2 linked regions of the Paracoccus pantotrophus genome follow. The main gene of each other region encodes a partner of the protein of the gene in region 2 in a complex. Links are inferred from orthologs where the notes say so. Each region holds a gene or a part of one and is shown on either strand. Other genes may lie near its edges. The genes, in order: secY and secA.

The links.
Region 1: the proteins of secA (region 2) and secY are in contact, whole or in part, in a crystal structure (PDB 3DIN), measured with the Thermotoga maritima proteins. The link is inferred for Paracoccus pantotrophus from one-to-one orthologs. Residues at the interface, in WP_004082002.1 of Thermotoga maritima: Glu261, Ala262, Arg263, Lys300, Ala301, Arg302, Thr303, Ile304, Ile305, Leu323, Tyr324, Asp325, Pro326, Val329, Ser330, Tyr333, Ile336, Lys340, Phe345, Val349, Glu363, Phe364, Tyr374, Ser375, Gly376, Gly377, Glu393, Ile395, Thr482, Ser483; in WP_004081795.1 of Thermotoga maritima: Glu108, Gly109, Glu110, Glu111, Ala236, Glu237, Arg238, Arg239, Ile240, Thr241, Ile242, Gln243, Tyr244, Ala245, Arg246, Arg247, Val248, Thr249, Gly250, Arg251, Arg252, Val253, Tyr254, Gly256, Ala257, Ser258, Thr259, Tyr260, Leu261, Pro262.

The regions. Positions count from the first base shown.
Region 1 is NZ_CP044426.1:1,514,511-1,518,144, reverse strand. The notes cover bases 17-2,865. They hold secY (preprotein translocase subunit SecY), read left to right. Parts: upstream 17-678; coding sequence 679-2,052; downstream 2,053-2,865. Other genes in these bases: ESD82_RS17965 (adenylate kinase), read left to right, coding at 2,093-2,749; rplO (50S ribosomal protein L15), read left to right, coding at 77-574. In the rest of the region: rpsM (30S ribosomal protein S13), read left to right, coding at 2,913-3,281; rpsK (30S ribosomal protein S11), read left to right, coding at 3,294-3,634. UniProt on the Escherichia coli protein: The central subunit of the protein translocation channel SecYEG. Consists of two halves formed by TMs 1-5 and 6-10.
Region 2 is NZ_CP044426.1:152,559-162,671, forward strand. The notes cover bases 4,914-8,150. They hold secA (preprotein translocase subunit SecA), read right to left. Parts: upstream 7,820-8,150; coding sequence 5,114-7,819; downstream 4,914-5,113. Other genes in these bases: ESD82_RS11175 (response regulator), read left to right, coding at 4,914-4,960; ESD82_RS11185 (peptidylprolyl isomerase), read left to right, coding at 8,028-8,150. In the rest of the region: lipopolysaccharide transport periplasmic protein LptA, read left to right, coding at 1-329; lptB (LPS export ABC transporter ATP-binding protein), read left to right, coding at 334-1,068; hpf (ribosome hibernation-promoting factor, HPF/YfiA family), read left to right, coding at 1,231-1,806; ESD82_RS11155 (PTS sugar transporter subunit IIA), read left to right, coding at 1,889-2,353; ESD82_RS11160 (hypothetical protein), read left to right, coding at 2,428-2,622; ESD82_RS11165 (branched-chain amino acid aminotransferase), read right to left, coding at 2,692-3,561; ESD82_RS11170 (MarR family winged helix-turn-helix transcriptional regulator), read left to right, coding at 3,714-4,232; more of ESD82_RS11175, read left to right, coding at 4,229-4,913; more of ESD82_RS11185, read left to right, coding at 8,151-8,867; bifunctional glutamate N-acetyltransferase/amino-acid acetyltransferase ArgJ, read left to right, coding at 8,871-10,113. UniProt on the Escherichia coli protein: Required for protein export, interacts with the SecYEG preprotein conducting channel.

The sequences.
Region 1 (3,634 bases), 1.4 Mb from region 2 along the record:
ATCCGACTCAACAAGCAAGAAAAGCCGCGTTCGCCCCCTTTCGCTTCATGGGGCGTTTCCGGCCAGGAGAAGCGACATGAAACTGCATGAACTGCACGACAATCCCGGCGCCAACCGCAAGAAAAAGCGCGTGGCGCGCGGCCCCGGCTCGGGCAAGGGCAAGACTGCCGGCCGCGGCATCAAGGGCCAGACCTCGCGTTCGGGCGTGGCGCTGAACGGCTATGAAGGCGGCCAGATGCCGCTGTATCGCCGCCTGCCCAAGCGCGGCTTCAGCAAGCCGAATCGCCTGGAATTCGCGGTGGTGAACCTGGGCCAGCTGCAAGCCTTCGTCGATGCGGGCAAGCTGGACGCGAAAGCCGCCGTGACCGAGGATGCGCTGGTCGCTGCCGGTGTCATCCGCCGCAAGCTGGACGGTGTGCGCGTGCTGGCCAAGGGCGAAATCAAGGCCGCGCTGGACCTGACCGTCGCCGGCGCGTCGAAAGCCGCCGTCGAGGCCATCGAGAAGGCCGGTGGCAAGATCACCGTCACCCGTCCGGCGAAAGAAGCAGCCACCGAGACTTCTGCGGCCGAATAAGCTGTTGAAGGGCGCGCCCGCGCCCCATAGATAGCTGTCAAGTTTTCCAGGCGCCGCGGGATCGGGAAACGATCCGGCGGCGCTGCCACGAAGGGGCACGAAGCATGGCGTCAGCCGCAGAACAGATGGCCGCGAACCTTTCCTGGGGCGCGCTCGGCAAGGCGACCGAGCTGCGCCAGAGGATCTGGTTCACGCTCGGACTTCTCATCATCTATCGTCTCGGCACCTATATCCCGGTGCCCGGCATCGACGGCGCCGCGCTGCGCAACTTCATGGAACAGGCCCAGGCCGGCATCGGCGGCATCCTGTCCATGTTCACCGGCGGCGCGCTGGGGCGCATGGGCGTCTTTGCGCTCGGCATCATGCCCTATATCTCGGCCTCGATCATCGTGCAGCTGCTGGCCTCGATGGTCCCCGCCCTCGAGCAGCTCAAGAAAGAGGGCGAGCAGGGCCGCAAGAAGATCAACCAATACACCCGCTACGGTACGGTGGCGCTGGCGCTGTTCCAGGCCTGGGGCCTGGCCGTCAGCCTGGAGCATGGCAACCTGGCGCATGAGCCGGGGATGTTCTTCCGCGCCTCGGTGGTCATCACCCTGGTCGGCGGCACCATGTTCCTGATGTGGCTGGGCGAGCAGATCACCGCCCGCGGCATTGGCAACGGCATCTCGCTGATCATCTTCGTCGGCATCGTGGCCGAGATCCCCGGCAGCCTGGCGCAGTTCCTGGCCCAGGGCCGCTCGGGCGCCATCTCGACCCCGGTGATCCTGGGAGTGATCGTCATGGTCGCCGCGGTCATCGCCTTCGTGGTGTTCATGGAGCGCGCGCTGCGCAAGATCCACATCCAGTATCCGCGCCGCCAGGTCGGGATGAAGGTCTATGACGGCCAATCCTCGCACCTGCCGATCAAGGTGAACCCGGCCGGCGTGATCCCGGCGATCTTCGCCAGTTCGCTCCTGCTGCTGCCGGTGACGATCTCGACCTTCTCGGGCAACCAGACCGGCCCGATCATGTCCACGATCCTGGCCTATTTCGGTCCCGGCCAGCCGCTTTACCTGCTGTTCTTTGCGGCGATGATCGTGTTCTTCACCTATTTCTACACCTTCAACGTCAGCTTCAAGACCGAGGACGTGGCCGAGAATCTGAAGAACCAGGGCGGCTTCATCCCCGGCATCCGTCCCGGCAAGCGCACCGAGGATTACCTGACCTATGTGGTGACGCGGGTGCTGGTGATCGGCTCGGCCTATCTGGCCTTTGTCTGCCTTTTGCCCGAGATCATCCGCGACCAGCTGGCGATCCCGTTCTATTTCGGCGGGACTTCGGTGCTGATCGTGGTCAGCGTCGTCATGGACACGATCAACCAGGTGCAAAGCCACTTGCTCGCCCATCAATACGAAGGTTTGATCGAGAAATCGCAACTGCGCGGCAAGCGGGGCAAGGCCGGGGCGGCCAAGCCGCGCAAGGCGCCGGCGCGCCGTTAAGGGGTAAACCCACCAAAAAGGGTAGGAGAGGGACGACGACATGGCGATCAACATCATTCTGCTGGGCCCGCCCGGCGCAGGCAAAGGCACCCAGGCCCGGCGGCTAATCGAGGAGCGCGGCCTCGTCCAGCTCTCCACCGGCGACATGCTGCGCGAGGCCCGCAGCTCGGGCACCGAGATGGGCAAGCGCGTGGCCGAGGTGATGGACCGCGGCGAGCTGGTGACGGACGAGATCGTCATCGGCCTGATCCGCGAAAAGCTGGGGCGGGGCGGCAAGGGCTTCATCTTCGACGGCTTCCCGCGCACCCTGGCCCAGGCCGACGCGCTGCAGGCGTTGATGGCCGAGATGGACCAGCGCATCGACGCCGTGATCGAGATGCGGGTGGACGATGCGGCGCTGGTCGCGCGCATCTCGGGCCGTTTCACCTGCGGCAATTGCGGCGAGGTCTATCACGACGTGACCAAGCCGACGAAAGAGCCGGGCAAATGCGATGTCTGCGGCTCGACCGACCTGCGCCGCCGCGCCGACGACAACGAGGAAAGCCTCAAGACCCGGCTGATGGAATATTACAAGAAGACCTCGCCCCTGATCGGCTATTACTATGTCAAGGGTAACCTGAACCCGGTCGACGGCCTGGCCGAGATCGACGAGGTGGCCGCCCAGGTCGCGAAGGTGCTGGACAGGATCCCGTCCTAGGCTTGACCTTGGGCGACGAATCCCTTAATTCGCAGCATCTCGCAAGAGAATCACCCGGATGTCCTGGGTGTCGCTTCAAGGCCCGGAGGCATGGCTTTCGGGTCTTTGGTTGTGAAAAAAGGTTCCGGTGCTACGGAACCGCAACATGGAAAAGGAAACACGCGTGGCTCGTATTGCTGGCGTCAACATTCCGACCGGGAAACGCGTCCCGATCGCACTGACCTATATCCACGGGATCGGCTCGAAATTCGCCGAAGAGATCGTCACCGCCGTCGGCATCGAGCCCACGCGCCGCGTCAACGAACTGTCGGATGCCGAAGTTCTGAAGATCCGCGAATACATCGACGCCAACTATACTGTCGAGGGCGACCTGCGCCGCGAGACGCAGATGAACATCAAGCGCCTGATGGACCTGGGCTCCTATCGCGGCCTGCGCCACCGTCGCGGCCTGCCGGTCCGCGGTCAGCGCACCCACACCAATGCCCGCACCCGCAAGGGCCCGGCGAAGCCCATCGCCGGCAAGAAGAAGTAAGGGGGAACGGACATGGCACGCGATAAAACCCGCATCAAGCGCAAGGAACGCAAGAACATCGCCACCGGCGTGGCGCATGTGAACTCGTCCTTCAACAACACCAAGATCCTGATCTCGGACGTGCAGGGCAATGCGATCTCCTGGTCGTCGGCCGGCACCATGGGCTTCAAGGGTTCGCGCAAATCGACCCCCTATGCCGCGCAGATGGCCGCCGAAGACGCTGGCAAGAAGGCGCAGGAACACGGCGTCCGCACGCTGGAGGTCGAGGTTCAGGGCCCCGGCTCGGGTCGCGAATCGGCGCTGCGCGCGCTGGCTGCGGTCGGCTTCAACATCACGGCCATCCGTGACGTGAC
Region 2 (10,113 bases):
AGGCCACGTTTTCGGGCAATGTGCTGATCGGCCAGGGTGCCATGCGGCTTGCGGCGGACAGCGTGACCGTGACCTATGCCCAGGGCGACCAGCGCCGCATCAGCGCCTTGCACGCGCAGGGCAACGTCACCCTGGCCAGCGGCGAGGACGCGGCCGAGGCGCAGGCGGCCGATTACGATGTCGAGACCGGCACCATCGTCCTGACCGGCGACGTGCTGCTGAGCCAGGGCGGCAACCTGCTGGCGGGTGACAAGGTGACGGTGAACCTGGAAAGCGGCACCGCCGAAGCCTCGGGCCGGGTGCGCAGCGTCCTGCAGCCGGAGAACTGACGCCATGGCCGAAAAGCAGGGGCTGCGCGTTCGCGGCCTGCGCAAATCCTATCGCAACCGCCCGGTGATCCGCGACGTGGCGCTGGACCTGGAGCGCGGCGAGGTGGTGGCGCTGCTGGGGCCCAATGGCTCGGGCAAGACCACCTGCTTCTATTGCGTGGCCGGGCTGGTCGCGCCTGATTCGGGCCAGGTGCTGATCGACGGGCAGGACGCGACGCGCCTGCCGATGTATCGCCGCGCCCAGATGGGCATCGGCTACCTGCCGCAGGAGATGTCGATCTTTCGCGGCCTCACGGTCGAGCAGAACATCATGGCCGTCCTGGAACTGGTCGAGCCGCATGTCCACCAGCGCCGCGAGCGGCTGGAGGAGCTGCTGGGCGATTTCTCGATCGGCCATCTGCGCAATGCCTCGGCCATGGCATTGTCGGGGGGCGAGCGGCGCCGGGTCGAGATCGCCCGCTGCCTTGCAGCCGATCCGGCCTATCTGCTTCTGGACGAACCATTCGCCGGCGTCGATCCCATCGCCGTGGGCGAGATCCGCGCCCTGGTCCACGACCTGAAAAGCCGCGGCATCGGCGTGCTGATCACCGATCACAACGTCCGCGAGACGCTGGAAATCGTCGACCGCGCCTATATCCTGCACGACGGCCATGTGCTGAAAGCCGGCACCACGGCCGAGATCGTGGCCGACCCGCAGGTCCGCCGCGTCTACCTGGGCGAAACCTTCCGCATGAACTGAACGCGAGGACGTGACGATCCCTTGCGCGCAGCCGTTGACACCGGGACGTGGCTATCACCAAATGAGGATATGGCCGGGCAGGACGCCGGGCCGAAGAAACCCGGACGGTGCCGCCGCGAGGGCTGTGACGACCAGGCCGGGCAACCGAAAGGACGGACCACCATGCGCTATCAGATCAGCGGAAAACAGATCGACGTGGGCGATGCGCTTTCGACTCATGTCAAGACCGAACTCGGTGCCACCGTTGAGAAATATTCGCAACGCCCGACGGATGCGACGGTGATCTTTTCCCGCAACGCGCATGAATTCATCTGCGATGCCGTGGTGCATCTCTCGACCGGGCTGACCGCCCAGGCCAAGGGCGGGGCCACCGACATCTATGCGGCCTTCGAGCAATGCCGCGAACGGATGGACAAGCAACTGCGCCGCTACAAGCGCCGGCTCAAGGACCACTACAAGGACCGGACCCAGCCGGTTGAATTCGAGCAGGCGGGAATGTATGTGCTGGCCGCCGATGAGGACGAATGGGAAACGCAGGCCGACGGCCTGCAACCCATGATCATTGCCGAGATGGAGACCCGCGTGCCCACCCTGTCGGTCGGCGACGCGGTGATGCAGATGGAACTGTCCGGCAGCCCGCTGCTGGTCTTCCGCAACGAGAAACATGGGGGCGTGAACGTGGTTCACCGCCGCGACGACGGCAACGTGGGCTGGATCGACCCCCGCAACCTGGGCTAGACTGACACAGAAGGGCAGTCTTGTTGAACCAAACGTCCCGGCCGCGCAGCCCGCGGCCGGGCCTTGACAATTTTCGGGCGACATGCAGATCAGCGACATTCTCTCCCCCGCCGCCGTGCGGACGATGAGCCAGACCACCAGCAAGAAACGGTTGTTCCAGGAAATTGCCGAACAGGCGCGGGCCGTCTATGGCGTGGACGCCGCGCAGACGCTGGACGCGCTGCAAGAGCGCGAGACCCTGGGCCCCACCGGGGTCGGCCATGGCGTCGCGCTGCCCCATGCCCGGCTGCACGGGCTTGAGCATGTGGTCGGCCTGTTCCTGCGGCTGGAAAAGCCGCTGGATTTCGACGCGGTGGACCGCCAGCCGGTGGACCTGATCTTTGCGCTGCTGGCGCCCAAGAATTCGGGCGTCGATCACCTCAAGGCTCTGGCGCTGGTCTCGCGCACGCTGCGCGACCAGGATCTGCGCGCCAAGCTGCGCGCCAACGAGGATCCGGTGGCGCTGCACGCCATGCTGGCCGCTGCCCCCGGCATCAAGGCGGCCTAGGGTCGCAGCCCTGTCCGCAAGGGGTGAAATGCCGCCGCATCCGCGCTATACTCCCGCGCGGGAGGAAGACCGACATGACCAGACATATCGCAGACCGCAGTCACGAAAGCAGTTCCGGCCGCACGCAATACTATACGCGGCAGGAACGCGAATCCGGCCTTCACCCGGCCATCGCCGCCCTGCGCATGCGGCCCCGTATCCGCAACAGCGAAGAGGCGAATCGCCGCGCCGCCGAATTTGCCCGGATCGAGCGCGGCCATCGGGTCTGATCCCGGCCCCGGCAATGCGAACCCGGCCGGGCGCTGCCGCCCGGCCGGGTTTCCATTTCGGTCCAGCGATCAGCTGCGGACCAGCTTTTCGTAATCCTCGGCGATCTTGCGGGTGGTGCCGCCGACCTGGAAATGCCAGTCGCCGATCTGCCCGACCGGCGTCACCTCGGCCGCGGTGCCGGTCAGGAAGCATTCCTGGAAATCCGCCAGCTCCTCGGGCTTGATCCGGCGTTCATGCACGGCGGTGCCGTTGTCCTTGAGCATCTGGATGACCGTCTGCCGGGTGATGCCGTTCAGGAAGCGGTCGGCCAGCGGCGTATGCACCTCGCCGTCCTTGACGAAGAAGATATTGGCGCCGGTGGCCTCGGCGACATAGCCCTCCCAGTCCATGAACAGCGCGTCCGAGCAGCCCTTTTCCTCGGCGGCGTGCTTGGACATGGTGCAGATCATGTAAAGCCCGGCGGCCTTGGCGGCGGTGGGGATGGTCTCGGGGCTGGGCCGCTTCCACTTAGCGATGTCGAGCTTGGCGCCCTGCCATTTCGCATCGCCGTAATAGCTGCCCCATTCCCAGGCGGCGACGGCCATGCGCACCGGGTTGCGGCGCGCCGAAACCCCCATATCCTCGCCCGAGCCGCGCCACATCACCGCGCGGACATAGGCGTCCTTGAAGCCGTTGGCCTCCAGCACGGCGGTTTTCGCCGCGTCGATCTCCTCGGCGGTATAGGGCGACTGCATGTCCAGAAGCCGGGCCGATTCGATCAGCCGCAGCGAATGCTCGTGTCCCTTGAAGATCTTGCCGCTGTAGCAGCGCTCGCCCTCGAAGACCGAGCTGGCGTAATGCAGCGCATGGGTCAGGATGTGGACATTCGCCTCGCGCCACTCCACCAGCTTGCCATCCATCCAGATCTTGCCGTCACGATCGTCATATGCGCCCGCCATTTTTCCCTCCGGCCGGTTCTGTTTGCGGAATGTTGCGCCGTCAGAGCATGTCTGGCAAAGAAAATTGCGCAACTTGAGGTCTGGGCTATCCATTCATGGTTGGAAAGTCAACAAGCCTGACGTAATAAGGGCCACGCAGCGAAGGGAAGGCCATGCAGAACAAGGTGAATGTCGCGCCGGCAGGCGGGGAAAGCCTGCTGTTCCTGACCGATGACCAGCTTCGCCGCGGCATCGAGGCGATGTTCTTCGCCTATCGCGCCTTTACCGCCGATCCCGACCTGATTCTGGCCGAGCTGGATTACGGCCGCGCCCATCACCGGGCGATCCATTTCATCCATCGCGAGCCGGGCCTGACGGTGACGGCGCTGCTGGACGTGCTGGGTGTGACCAAGCAATCGCTGAACCGGGTCTTGCGCACGCTGATCGAGGACGGGCTGGTCGAAAGCCGCATCGGCCGCCGCGACCGGCGCGAGCGCCAGCTCTACCTGACCGACAAGGGCGCGGCGCTGGAACGCCGTCTGTCCGAGGCGCAGCGCGCCCGCATGCGCGCCGCCTATCGCGCCGCCGGACCGCAGGCGGTGGCGGGCTTCCGGCAGGTGCTGGAGGCGATGATGGACCGCGACACGCTGCGCCAGTATCGTGCGCTGAAAGAACTGCCCGAGTCGCCATGACCGCTCCCGATCCTGCTTCCGATCCGCAGCCCGCCGCCCATATCTTGGTCGTCGACGACGACGAACGCATCCGCAGCCTGCTGCGCCGCTTCCTGATGCGCAACGGTTTCCTGGTGACCACGGCGCGCGACGCCGCCCATGCCCGGCGCCTGCTTGACGGGCTGGATTTCGACCTGATCGTGCTCGACGTGATGATGCCGGGCGAGGACGGGTTCTCGCTGACCCGCGACCTGCGCCGGCGCATGACCACGCCGATCCTGCTGCTGACCGCCAAGGGCGAGACGGGCGACCGCATCGAGGGGCTGGAAAGCGGCGCCGACGATTACCTGCCGAAACCCTTCGAGCCGCGCGAGCTGCTCTTGCGCATCGCCGCCATCCTGCGCCGTATCCCGGCGACCGAACCCAAGGGGCCGAAGTTCCTGTCGCTGGGGCCCCTGCGCTACGATGCCGACAAGGGCGAACTGTGGCAGGGCGATGCGCCGCTGCGCCTGACGGGAACCGAGCAGGCGCTGCTCAGGCGCCTTGCCGACACGCCGCGCCAGCCGGTCAGCCGCGGCGCGCTGATCGAGGATCTGGGCCGCAGCCCGTCGGAGGAGGCGGGCGAGAATTCGGAACGCGCCATCGACGTGCAGATCACCCGCCTGCGCCGCAAGATCGAGCCCGATCCCAAGGAGCCGCGCTACCTGCAGACCGTGCGCGGAACCGGCTACATGCTGGTGCCGGATTAGCGGCGCCTGGTCGGCTGCTCCGTTGCGATATGAGTATTTGAGAAACGGTGAAAGCCCAAGCGGTGCGCCCGGCTCTTCACCGTTTTCCAAATACCCATGCCGGGCCGGCCATCTTCGCGGCGGGATGAAGAAGGGGGCCCGAAGGCCCCCAAATCACGCCAGCGCGCCGTGGCAGTGCTTGAACTTCTTGCCCGAGCCGCAGGGGCAGGGATCGTTGCGCGACGGGTTGCCCCAAGTGGTGGGATCGGTCTCGTCGAAGCCGGCGACCCGGCCCGAGACCTCGCCGCCCTCGGCTTCCTCGTGTTCGGGGTGCATCTGCGCCTCGACCGCCGCCTGTTGCTGCTGGTATTCGCGCAGCATCTGCTCGCGCTCGGCATCGGTCAGCGGGCGGATGCGGGCCAGTTGCTGGGTCACGTCGAAGCGCAGCCCGTCCAGCATGGTCTCGAACAGCTGGAAGGCCTCGGTCTTGTATTCCGATAGCGGGTCGCGCTGCGCATAGCCGCGGAAGCCCACGACCGAGCGCAGATGCTCCAGCGTCACCAGATGCTCGCGCCACTTGCTGTCGATCTGTTGCAGCAGCACCTGCTTTTCGATCTGGCGCATGTTCTCGGAGCCGAATTGCTCGGCCTTCTGCGCCATATAGGCATCGGTGGCCTGCTGGATGCGTTCGCGGATCCCGTCCTGGTCCACGCCGTCCTCGGCCGCCCAATCGGCGACGGGCAGGTCCATGTTCAGCTTGTCGACCACCGCGTCATGCAGGCCCTGGACGTCCCATTGCTCGGCATAGGCGCGGGGTGGCAGATGCCGGTCGACCAGGTCGTCGATCACCTGCGCGCGCATGTCGGCGGCGATGTCCCCGACCTCGTCGGTATGCATGATTTCCAGGCGCTGGCTGAAGATCGCCTTGCGCTGGTCGTTCATCACGTCGTCGAATTTCAGCAATTGCTTGCGGATGTCGAAGTTGCGGCCCTCGACCTTGGCCTGGGCGCGTTCCAGCGACTTGTTGACCCAGGGGTGGACGATGGCCTCGCCATCCTTCATGCCCAGCGTCGACAGCACCTTGTCCAGCCGTTCCGAGCCGAAGATGCGCATCAGGTCGTCTTCCAGCGACAGGAAGAACAGCGAGCGGCCGGGGTCGCCCTGGCGGCCCGAGCGGCCGCGCAGCTGGTTGTCGATGCGGCGGCTTTCGTGGCGCTCGGTCGCCAGCACGAAAAGGCCGCCGGCATCCAGCACCGCCTGCTTCTCGGCGGCGTGCTCGGCCTCGATGCGGGCGCGGACCTCATCGGGGTTCGCCTCGGGATCGGCGGCCAGCGCCTCCATCACCTTCATCTCGACATTGCCGCCCAGCTGGATGTCGGTGCCGCGGCCGGCCATGTTGGTGGCGATGGTCACGGCGCCGAGCTTGCCGGCGTCGGCGACGATCTTGGCCTCCTGCTCGTGCTGGCGGGCGTTCAGCACGTTGTGCTGGATGCCTTCCTTGCTCAGCATCTGCGACAGCATCTCGGATTTCTCGATGCTCGTCGTGCCGACCAGGATCGGCTGGCCCTTGGCATGGGCTTCCTTGATCGCCTCGATCACGGCGGCGTATTTCTCGGTCGCGGTGCGATAGACGCGGTCATGCTCGTCGATGCGCTGTACCGGGCGGTTGGTCGGCACCTCGACCACGCCGAGCTTGTAGATTTCCGCGAATTCCTCGGCCTCGGTGGCGGCGGTGCCGGTCATGCCCGAGAGCTTGTCGTAGAGCCGGAAATAGTTCTGGAAGGTGACGGAAGCCAGCGTCACGTTCTCGGGCTGGATGGCGACGCCTTCCTTGGCCTCGATGGCCTGGTGCAACCCGTCCGACAGTCGGCGGCCCTTCATCATCCGGCCGGTGAATTCGTCGATCAGCACCACCTCGTCGTCGCGCACGATATAATGCTGGTCGCGCATGAACAGCTTGTGCGCCCGCATCGCCTGATTGGCGTGGTGGACGATGGTGGTCGATTCGGGGTCGTAAAGCGTCTGGCCCTCGGGCAGCACGCCCGCCGCCTGCAGGCGCTTTTCCAGGAATTCGTTGCCTTCCTCGGTAAAGGTGGCGTTGCGGGTCTTTTCGTCCAGCTTGTAATGCTCGGGCGCGAGTTCGGGCATGAAGGCGTCGAGCGTCTTGTAAAGCGCGCTGCGGTCCTGGCTGGGCCCCGAGATGATCAGCGGCGTGCGCGCCTCGTCGATCAGGATCGAGTCGACCTCGTCCACGATGGCAAAGAAATGCCCGCGCTGGGTCATCTGCTCGATCGAGCCCTTCATGTTGTCGCGCAGGTAGTCGAAGCCCAGCTCGTTATTGGTGGCATAGGTCACGTCGGCCCGATAGGCCTCGCGCTTTTCCTCGTCCGGCTGGAAGGGATAGACGACGCCGGTGGTCATGCCGAGCTGCGCAAAGACCTTGCCCATCCAATGCGCGTCGCGTTTCGCCAGGTAGTCGTTGACGGTGACGACATGCACGCCCTTGCCCGCTAAGGCATTCAGATAGGCCGGGAAGGTCGCGACCAGGGTCTTGCCCTCGCCGGTCTTCATCTCGGCGATATTGCCCTGGTGCAGGAAGACGCCGCCCATCAGCTGCGTGTCGAAGGCGCGCAGGCCAAGCGCGCGGCGCGCCGCCTCGCGGCAATTGGCAAAGGCCTCGGGCAGAAGCTTGTCCAGATCCTCGCCTGCCTGCGCGCGGCCCTGCAATTCGCGGGTCTTGCCGATCAGTTCCGCATCGGAGAGGGCGCGGAACTGTTCCTCCAGCGCGTTGATCTGGGCCACCAGCGGCCGGACCGATTTCACCTTGCGGTCGTTGGGCGTGCCAAAGACCAGTTTCGCCAAGTTTCCGATGCCGAGCATATGAACCTTCAAAATCGCGTATCTGGGGGTGCGCGGGACGTTCCGCCCACTTGCCGGCACCATTCGCCTTGCCCTATCACTTGGGCCGGAAAAACGGCGACGGGCGCGCATTTTCGGTTGCGCCGGATGTATGCCCCGGCCGGCCCACTGTCAACGCTTGCGCCCGTTCACCTCTGCGTGGACGCGCCGTCCCATGAAGGGGAAACCTATGCTGAAACCGCTTCTTGCCGTCTCCGTGCTGCTTTCGGGGACCGTCTCGGCCCTGCCCGTGCTGGCGCAGGATGCCGATACGGTCGTCGCCACCGTCAATGGCGAGGCGATCACGCTGGGCCAGATGGTCGCCATGCGGCAGGGGCTGGACGCGCAGGCGACCCAGGGCCTGCCGGATACGGCACTGTGGGATCTGATGCTGGACCAGATGATCCGCCAGACCGCCGTGGCCCAGGCGGCCGAGCCGCTGAGCAAGCGCGATACCGTGGCGCTGGAGATCGAGAAGCGCGCCTATCTGGCCGGCTCGGTGCTGGAAAAGATCGCCGCGGCCGAGCCGGACGAGGCCGAGCTGAAAGCCGCCTATGACCAGGCCTTCGGCGGCCAGGCCGAACCCGGGGTCGAATACAATGCCGCCCATATCCTGGTGAAGACCAGGGAGGAGGCCGAGGCCATCGCCAAGCAACTGGCCGAGGGCGCCGATTTCGGCGTGCTGGCCGAGGAGAAATCGACCGACAATTCCGGCCCGAACAAGGGCGACCTGGGCTGGTTCCAGCCCGAGCAGATGGTCGCGCCCTTTGCCGAAGCCGTGAAGGCGCTGGAAAAGGGCCAGGTCTCGGAACCGGTCGAGACCCAGTTCGGCTGGCATGTCATCAAGCTGAACGACACGCGCGAGGTCACGCCCCCCGCCTTCGACGAGATCAAGGAGCAGCTGGCCGTGCAGGTCCGTCGTGACAAGGTGCAGGCCGAGATCGAAAAGCGCGTCTCCGAAGCCAAGGTCGAAAAGACCGAAGGGCTCGCCCCCGACCTGCTGAACAAGACCGACATCCTGGGAGAGTGAGCGATGGCCAAGACGGATGACAAGAAGTCCCGGCTTTCCGATGCCGAAAAGCTGAAGGCGCTGAAGAAGAAGCTGAAAAAGCTGAAGGCGGCGCTGAAGGAAACCGCTGCCGGCCTCGAGGCACGGGCCGAGGCGGCGGTGGCGGCGGCGGTGAAGCCCAAGAACCCGGTCTCGCCGCTGGCGCCGGCGCGCTTTCCCGACCTGCCGGTGATCGAGGGGGCCGAGTTCGCCTCGGGCGCGGCGGGGGTGAAATACCAGGGCCGTACCGATGTCATGCTGGTCCGGCTGGCACCGGGCACGGCCATCGCCGGCGCCTTCACCAAATCCTCGACCCGTGCGGCCAGCGTGCTGGACTGCCAGGCCAAGCTGGCGCTGAAGCAGGACACCGCCCAGGGCGCGGCGATCATCGTGAACTCGGGCAATGCCAATGCCTTCACCGGCAAGAACGGGCAGGAGGCGGTGGATGCCGTCACCGGCGGCGTCGCCAAGGCGCTTGGGGTGCCGCGCGAGCGGGTGTTTTCCTCCTCGACCGGGGTGATCGGCGAGCCGCTGCCGGCCGAGCGCATCACCGCGGTGATCGGCGATCTGGCCGCCAACCTGGATGCGGCCGGCGCGGCCGGCGCGGCACGCGCCATCATGACCACCGACACCTTTCCGAAAGGCGCGGCGGCCAGCTTCGAGGGCGACGGGGGCACCATCAACATCACCGGCATCGCCAAGGGCTCGGGCATGATCGCGCCCGACATGGCGACGATGTTGGTCTATGTCTTTACCGATGCGCAAATCGCGCCGGCGCTGCTGCAGCGCATGCTGTCGGCGCGCATGGACCAGACCTTCAACGCCATTACCGTGGACAGCGACACCTCGACCTCGGATGCGCTGATCCTGGCAGCGACCGGCAAGTCCAAGGCGGCGCCGATCACTGACCTGCGCTCGGCCCCGGCGCGGGCCTTCGGCAAGGCGTTGTCGCAGGTGATGCTGGATCTGGCGCAGCAGGTGGTCAAGGACGGCGAGGGCGCGACGAAATTCGTCGAGGTGCAGGTGACGGGGGCCACCAGCGATGCCGACGCGCATCGCGTCGCCATGGCCATCGCCAATTCGCCGCTGGTCAAGACCGCCATCGCCGGCGAGGACGCGAACTGGGGCCGCGTGGTCATGGCGGTCGGCAAGTCCGGGGCCGAGGCCGACCGCGACCGGCTGACCATCCGCTTCGGCGACATGGTGCTGGCCGAGAACGGCTGGCGCG